Regions from separate parts of the Bradyrhizobium sp. 35 genome, predicted to be linked through region 1. Evidence: predicted binding sites of a transcription regulator. Region 1 holds the regulator's gene; each other region holds the start of a gene.
The links. Region 1 encodes PhoB, which activates phosphate uptake and scavenging genes when phosphate is short. Its sites were predicted from a motif close to TGTCATNNANCTGTCAT; they were not measured.
Positions count from the first base shown of each region.

Region 2: the regulator PhoB is predicted to act here: its motif matches at 956-972, upstream of phnF (phosphonate metabolism transcriptional regulator PhnF).
Region 3: the regulator PhoB is predicted to act here: its motif matches at 784-800, upstream of ugpB (sn-glycerol-3-phosphate ABC transporter substrate-binding protein UgpB).

Region 1 covers NZ_JADPJC010000144.1:157,234-159,496, reverse strand. Annotated here, with positions in the region: gene phoU (phosphate signaling complex protein PhoU) at 1-628, shown strand, start outside; gene phoB (phosphate regulon transcriptional regulator PhoB) at 651-1,358, shown strand; gene IVB36_RS29480 (GcrA family cell cycle regulator) at 1,597-2,109, opposite strand.
Region 2 covers NZ_JADPJC010000028.1:29,526-31,788, forward strand. Annotated here, with positions in the region: gene phnE (phosphonate ABC transporter, permease protein PhnE) at 1-25, shown strand, start outside; gene phnF (phosphonate metabolism transcriptional regulator PhnF) at 191-922, opposite strand; gene phnG (phosphonate C-P lyase system protein PhnG) at 1,041-1,505, shown strand; gene phnH (phosphonate C-P lyase system protein PhnH) at 1,510-2,118, shown strand; gene IVB36_RS05325 (carbon-phosphorus lyase complex subunit PhnI) at 2,121-2,263, shown strand, end outside.
Region 3 covers NZ_JADPJC010000144.1:552,665-554,927, forward strand. Annotated here, with positions in the region: gene IVB36_RS31235 (CaiB/BaiF CoA-transferase family protein) at 1-634, shown strand, start outside; gene ugpB (sn-glycerol-3-phosphate ABC transporter substrate-binding protein UgpB) at 855-2,171, shown strand; gene ugpA (sn-glycerol-3-phosphate ABC transporter permease UgpA) at 2,219-2,263, shown strand, end outside.

The DNA.
Region 1 (2,263 bases):
CATGATCGTCGAGTCCGTCGACGCGCTGATCCGCCGCGACGTCCCGCTCGGCCAGCGCGTCGTCGCCATCGACACCGAGCTCGACGCGCTGCAGAAGCGCATCGAGGAGCGTGCGGTGCTCACCATCGCCCGCCGCCAGCCGATGGCGGTCGATCTGCGCGAGATCGTCGGCGCCATGCGCGTCGCGACCGATCTCGAGCGCATCGGCGACCTCGCCAAGAACATGGGCAAGCGCGTCGCGGCGCTGGAGACGGACTTCCATCCGCTCAAGCTGTTCCGCGGCCTCGAGCACATGACCGACCTCGTGCAGCAGCAGGTCAAGTCGGTGCTGGACGCCTATGCCGCGCATGATTTGCCGGCGGCGATGGCGGTGTGGAAGGGCGACGAGGAAGTCGACGCCATCTGCACCTCGCTGTTCCGCGAACTCCTCACCTACATGATGGAGGATCCGCGCAATATCTCGTTCTGCATCCATCTGATGTTCTGCGCCAAGAACATCGAGCGGATCGGCGACCACGCCACCAATATCGCCGAGACCGTGTTCTACATGATCGAGGGCCAGGCGATCACCGACAAGCGGCCGAAGGGCGACATGACGACCTTTGCCAACACGGTACCGAACACCTGAAGACTTAAGGAGCGACGACCCGATGGGCGCACGCATTATGGTGGTTGAGGACGAGGAAGCCCTGACCGAGCTTCTCCGCTACAACCTCGAAGGCGACGGCTATGACGTCGAGACGGTGATGCGCGGCGACGACGCCGACACCCGCCTCAAGGAGCACATCCCCGATCTGATCGTGCTCGACTGGATGCTGCCGGGCCTGTCAGGCATCGAATTGTGCCGGCGGCTTCGCACCCGTCCCGAGACCAAGCAGCTCCCGATCATCATGCTCACCGCGCGCGGCGAGGAGAGCGAGCGGGTGCGGGGTCTTGCGACCGGCGCCGACGATTACATCGTCAAGCCGTTCTCGGTGCCGGAGCTGCTGGCGCGCGTGAAAGGCCTGCTGCGGCGCGCGAGCCCGGAGCGCCTCGCCACCGTCCTTGCTTTTGGCGACATCGAGCTCGACCGTGACAAGCGCCGCGTGGCGCGCTCGGGCCGGCCGATCGATCTCGGTCCGACCGAATATCGCCTGCTGGAGTTCTTCCTGGAGCATCCGGGACGGGTGTTCTCGCGCGAGCAGCTGCTCGACAGCGTCTGGGGCCGCGACATCTATATCGACGAGCGCACCGTCGACGTGCATATCGGCCGCCTGCGCAAGCTGCTCAATCTCGGCCGCGAGCAGGACCCGATCCGCACCGTCCGCGGCGCCGGCTACGCGCTGGATGATCGCTTCGCGAAGGCGGAGCAGGTGTAGGGTTGCAGGCTTGTTTGTTGGCGAGCTGTCCCTGCATTCTCAGCCGTCGTCCCGGACAAGCGAGCGAAGCGAGCGCTGATCCGGGACCCATAACCACCGAACGTGGTTTGGCGAAGACTCGGAGTGACCCCTTCCGCACGATTATTGCGTGCTCGGAGTATGGGTCCCGGCCCCCCGTGCGCAATTGCGCACTAGGCCGGGACGACACTGAAATTGTTGAACTGTCTTCGCGTGACGACTAACGGGGACCCGGCTTTACCGGTGCGCGGCGCCGATCCGACGCGGGCTGGTACGCAACGCGCGAGTGCTGGGCGCAATAGGGCAGTCCGGACAGCGCCCTTCCACCGCAGAAGAAGAAGTCCGGGGTCGAGGGATCGCCGACCGGCCAGTGGCAGGTCGCCTCGTTCAATTCCAGCAGCGACAGCCGCTGGCTCATCGGCACCACGTTGTCGTAGGTGACCGGATCCGGCTCAGCCTCGACCTCGAAGGCCTGCGCCAGCGCGGTGTTGCCGCGCGAGATCGGGCGGCTCACCCGCATCATGTGCTGCGCGGGGCGCGCCTTGCGCGGCCGCGGCGCTGCCGATGATGGGCTCTTGGCGCGGCCCGAAAGGCCGAGCCTGTGCACTTTGCCGATCACGGCATTGCGGGTCACATTGCCGAGCTCCGCCGCGATCTGGCTGGCCGAAAGTCCGGCCTCCCAGAGCTTTTTCAGCTGCTCGACGCGATCATCGGACCAGGTCAAAACCGTCATTGCACCCTTTCCCTCGCTGCGCGCCAGCCATCCTGGGGCCTCGCAGCGAATGCCTAAGCCTTCAAAAACCCGTGCCGCCAGAATCCCTTAAGGCTCGCCGGGCGCGTCTTGAACGCCCGAACGTTTACGCCGGTACATAAGGACTTAAAGATCA
Region 2 (2,263 bases), on a different contig from region 1:
TATCGGGCGGCGGGCGGTGGCGTAACCTTCTTCCTTCTCCCCTTGTGGGAGAAGGTGGCGCGAAGCGCCGGATGAGGGGTCTGCATCCTCAATTCAGATCAGTGCGCGGAGGCGAACCCCTCACCCGTCTCGCCGCTAGCGCGGCGAGCCACCCTCTCCCGCAAGGGGAGAGGGGCAGAGGGCAGCCAGTTCACCCGTTCTCCACCAGAAATTCCACCCGCTCCGCCGCAAAGCGCGAATGCTTGGTGACCAGCGGCTTGCCGTCGAGATCGTGATCGGTGGCGTCGACCACCAGGATCGGCCGTCCCAGCGCCAGATCGAGCCGTGCGGCGTCGGTTGCGTCGACGATACCGGCGGTGATCCGGGTCGCGCCGCGGCGATAGTCCCGGACGCCGTAATGCTCGAGCAATTTCGTCATCGAGCGGGTCGCGGCAAAGACGTCGCCCGCAGCGGGGAATAGCTGTGCCGATAGCCACGTCGTGGAGACACAGATCGGCGTGCGGTCGGCGAGGCGCATCGCCTCGATCCGGACCAGCGGTGCGCCGGTCTTGAGGCCAAGCTCCCGCGCGAGTTCGCGGGTCGCAACGTCAGCGGACGCCTCGATCAGCCGGCCATGCGGTTCGCGGCCGTCCGCGCCGACGATCTCGGAGAAACGGGTCCGCGAGCGCAGTGGATAAGCGAGCTTCTGCGCCTCGACATAGGTTCCGCTGCCGCGTTCTGCCCGCACGATGCCGCGCTCGGCAAGCGCGGCCAGCGCGCGTCGCACGGTGTGGCGGTTGACGCGATAGGTTTCGGCGATCTCCACCTCGCCCGGCAGCTTGTCGCCCGCCGCAAAGCGGCCGTCGGCGATGCCGCGCTCGATGCCGTCGGCAACGAGGCGCCACAACGCGACGCCGGAGGAGGCTGTGTCCTGCATGCTCATGTGGCCGGGAAGCTACTCCAGAAATCACGCCTTTGTCACGAAACAGTCATGGCGCTCCCGTATCAAGTTGTCTAGTATCATAGACAACTTGGATTCGGCAAGTTCTGCAGAGAAGTCGGTGGATGCGGTGACCCAGCACAATAATCAGCAAGCCCAGCGCAAGGCCGCAATGTCCGTGCTGGCGCACGCGGAGGCGGGCGAGATCGCCGCTCGCCTCCACGCTCTCGCTTTGCCGGCGCATCAGGATCTGCGCGCGCCGGAAAACGGCCTCGTCATGCTGCGCGGCCGGGTCGGCGGCGATGGTGCGCCGTTCAACCTCGGTGAAGCCACGGTGTCGCGCGCCGCGGTGCGGCTTGCGAGCGGCGAGGTCGGTTTCGGCTACACGCTCGGCCGCGACGGCGAGAAGGCGCGGCTGATCGCGCTGTGCGATGCCCTGGTGCAGTCCAGCGATTTCGGCGCCGCGGTGGAGCGGGACATTATCGCGCCGTTGCGTGAGCAGCTGATGGTCAGGCGCAAGCAGGTGGCGGCCCAGACCGCCGCGACGAAGGTTGATTTCTACACCATGGTGCGCGGTGAGGGGTGAGATCATGACCACGATTGCGGAACTGCCGCCGGGGTTCGCCGATAAGGTCTTGTCGGCGCAATCGACCTTTCGCTCGGTCATGGACGCGATGGCGCGGCCGGGATCGGTGCAGCGCATCGTGCCGACATCAGGAGCGCCTCGTGTGATGATGCGCGGGACGGCCGCGATCGCGCTGACGCTGTTCGATCACGACACGCCGCTCTGGCTCGATGCGCGCATGCATGAGACTTCCGACGTCGTGAAATGGCTGAAATTCCATACTGGTGCGCCGGTGGTGCAGGATTCTTCCATCGCCAGCTTCGCGCTGATCAGCGACGGCGGGGCGCTGCCTTCGCTGGAGCGCTTCGCGCTCGGCACCAGCGAATATCCGGATCGGTCGACCACGTTGATCCTGCAGGTCGAGAGTCTCGATTCGGGACGCAGCTTCGAGCTGCGCGGGCCCGGCATCGACGGCGTCGCCACGCTCCAGGCGTCGATCAAGCCGTTCGACGTGTTCGAGCGACTTCGTATTAACGAGGCGCTGTTTCCGCGCGGTATCGATGTGGTGCTGGTCGCCGATGACGCCATGGTTGCGATCCCGCGCACCACGCGTATCGTGAGCAGGGGAAGCTAAGCATGTATGTCGCAGTCAAAGGCGGCGAACGCGCCATCGAGAACGCCCATCGCCTGCTCGCCAGTGCGCGGCGTGGCGACCAAAGCGTTCCGGAAATCTCGCTCGACCAGATCTCCGAGCAGCTTGGTCTCGCCGTGGACCGCGT
Region 3 (2,263 bases), 400 kb from region 1:
GCAGCGCTCGGGCCAGGGCCAGTTCCTGGAGACCACGCTGTACGAGACCGGTCTCGCCATCATGCATCCGCACACCGCGAATTATTTCATGCATGGCAAGCCGCCGTCGCTCACCGGCAACGAGCATCCCAACCTCGTGCCCTATGCGATCTTCCCGACCAAGACCGACGACATCTTCATCGGCGTCGGCAATGACGGCACCTTCCGCAAGCTCGCCAAGGAGATCGGCAAGCCCGAGCTCGGCACCGATCCGCGCTTTGCGCGCAACAAGGATCGCATCGGCAATCGCGAGGCGCTGCGGGCCGAGCTTGCCGCCGTGTTCAGCCAGCACGAGGCCGAGCCGCTGTGCAATCGCCTGCTCGCCGCGGGCCTGCCCGCCGGCCCCGTGCAGAAGATCGACCAGGCATTGACCAACCCGCACACGATCGCGCGCGGCGATATTATCGAGAAGGATTGGTACAAGGGCGTGGCGTCGCCGATCCGGCTCGACCGCAGCAAGCCGAGCCTGCGGCGCCTGCCGCCGAAATTCAGCGAGCACGCCGCCGAGGTCCTGGGCGAATTCGGCTACTCCAGGTCCGAGATCGACGCGATGGTCGAGCAGGGCACTGTCTGCGGCCCCGAGCGCAAGCGCTAGCGCCCTCGCCTTCCACATCCCACGGCAATGCCGCAGTGCGGTGCGGGCGCTCTGTGCACCGCGAACGGAGGACGCTGCGCGCGCGGCATTCGCCTATTTGACGGCTTCCCTTTTCCAGCGCTTGCCGCTTTCGTTTCGGCCGCTTACACAGTCATGTGAACGTCATATGGCGCTGCTAGCGCAAGCGATCATTTTTGACGGCCCAAGGGAGGTTTACTTGATGGCTCTTCGACATTTTGGAGCGGCTGCCGCTATTGCACTCACGGTTGGACTATCGGCCTCGCCGGCCTTGGCCGTGACCGAAATCCAGTGGTGGCACGCGATGACCGGCGCCAACAACGACGTCATCGTCAAGCTCGCCACCGACTTCAACGCGTCGCAGAGCGACTACAAGGTGATCCCGACCTACAAGGGCAACTATCCCGATACGATGAACGCCGGCATCGCGGCGTTCCGCGCCGGCAACGCCCCGCACATCATGCAGGTGTTCGAAGTCGGCACCGCGACCATGATGGCCGCGACCGGCGCCGTGAAGCCCGTCTACAAGCTGATGGCCGACGCCGGCGAGAAGTTCGACCCCAAGATCTACCTGCCCGCCATCACCGGTTATTATTCGACGTCGAAGGGCGAGATGCTGTCCTTCCCTTTCAACTCGTCCTCGACCGTGATGTGGGTGAACCTCGACGAGCTGAAGAAGGCGAACGTAGAGATCCCGAAGACCTGGCCCGAAACGTTCGAGGCCGCCAAGAAGCTGAAGGCTGCCGGTCATGACACCTGCGGCTTCTCGGGCTCCTGGATCACCTGGGTCAATCTCGAGCAGCTCTCGGCGTGGCACAACGTGCCGCTCGCCAGCAAGGCCAACGGCCTCGACGGCTTCGACACCGTGCTCGAGTTCAACGGACCGCTTCAGGTCAAGCATCTCGAAACCCTGGTCGAGCTGCAGAAGACCAAGACCTATGACTACGCCGGCCGCACCAACACCGGCGAAGGCCGCTTCACTTCGGGCGAGTGCCCGATCTACCTGACCTCGTCGGCCTTCTTCGGCAACGTCAAGGCGCAGGCCAAGTTCAACTTCACCGCCGTGCCGATGCCGTATTATCCCGACGTCAAGGGCGCACCGCAGAACTCGATCATCGGCGGCGCTTCGCTGTGGGTGATGGGCGGCAAGTCGGCCGAGGAATACAAGGGCGTCGCGAAATTCCTGACCTTCCTCTCCGACACCGATCGCCAGGTCTACATCCACAAGGCCTCCGGCTACCTGCCGATCACCAAGGCGGCCTACGCCAAGGCGAAGGAAGAAGGCTTCTACAAGGATCAGCCCTATCTCGAGACCCCGCTGCTCGAGCTGACCAACAAGGAGCCGACCGAGAATTCGCGCGGTCTGCGCCTCGGCAACATGGTGCAGCTGCGTGACGTCTGGTCGGAAGAGATTGAGCAAGCGCTGGCCGGCAAGAAGAGCGCCAAGCAGGCGCTCGATGCCGCCGTCGAGCGCGGCAACACGATGCTGCGGCAGTTCGAAAAGACCGCCGTCAAGTGAGGCAATGAGCGGCAGGCCGCGACCCGGCCTGCCGCTCTGCTGGCATCATGCAAAAGCAAGCCATCTTCCAGTCAAGACTGTTACCGTACGCG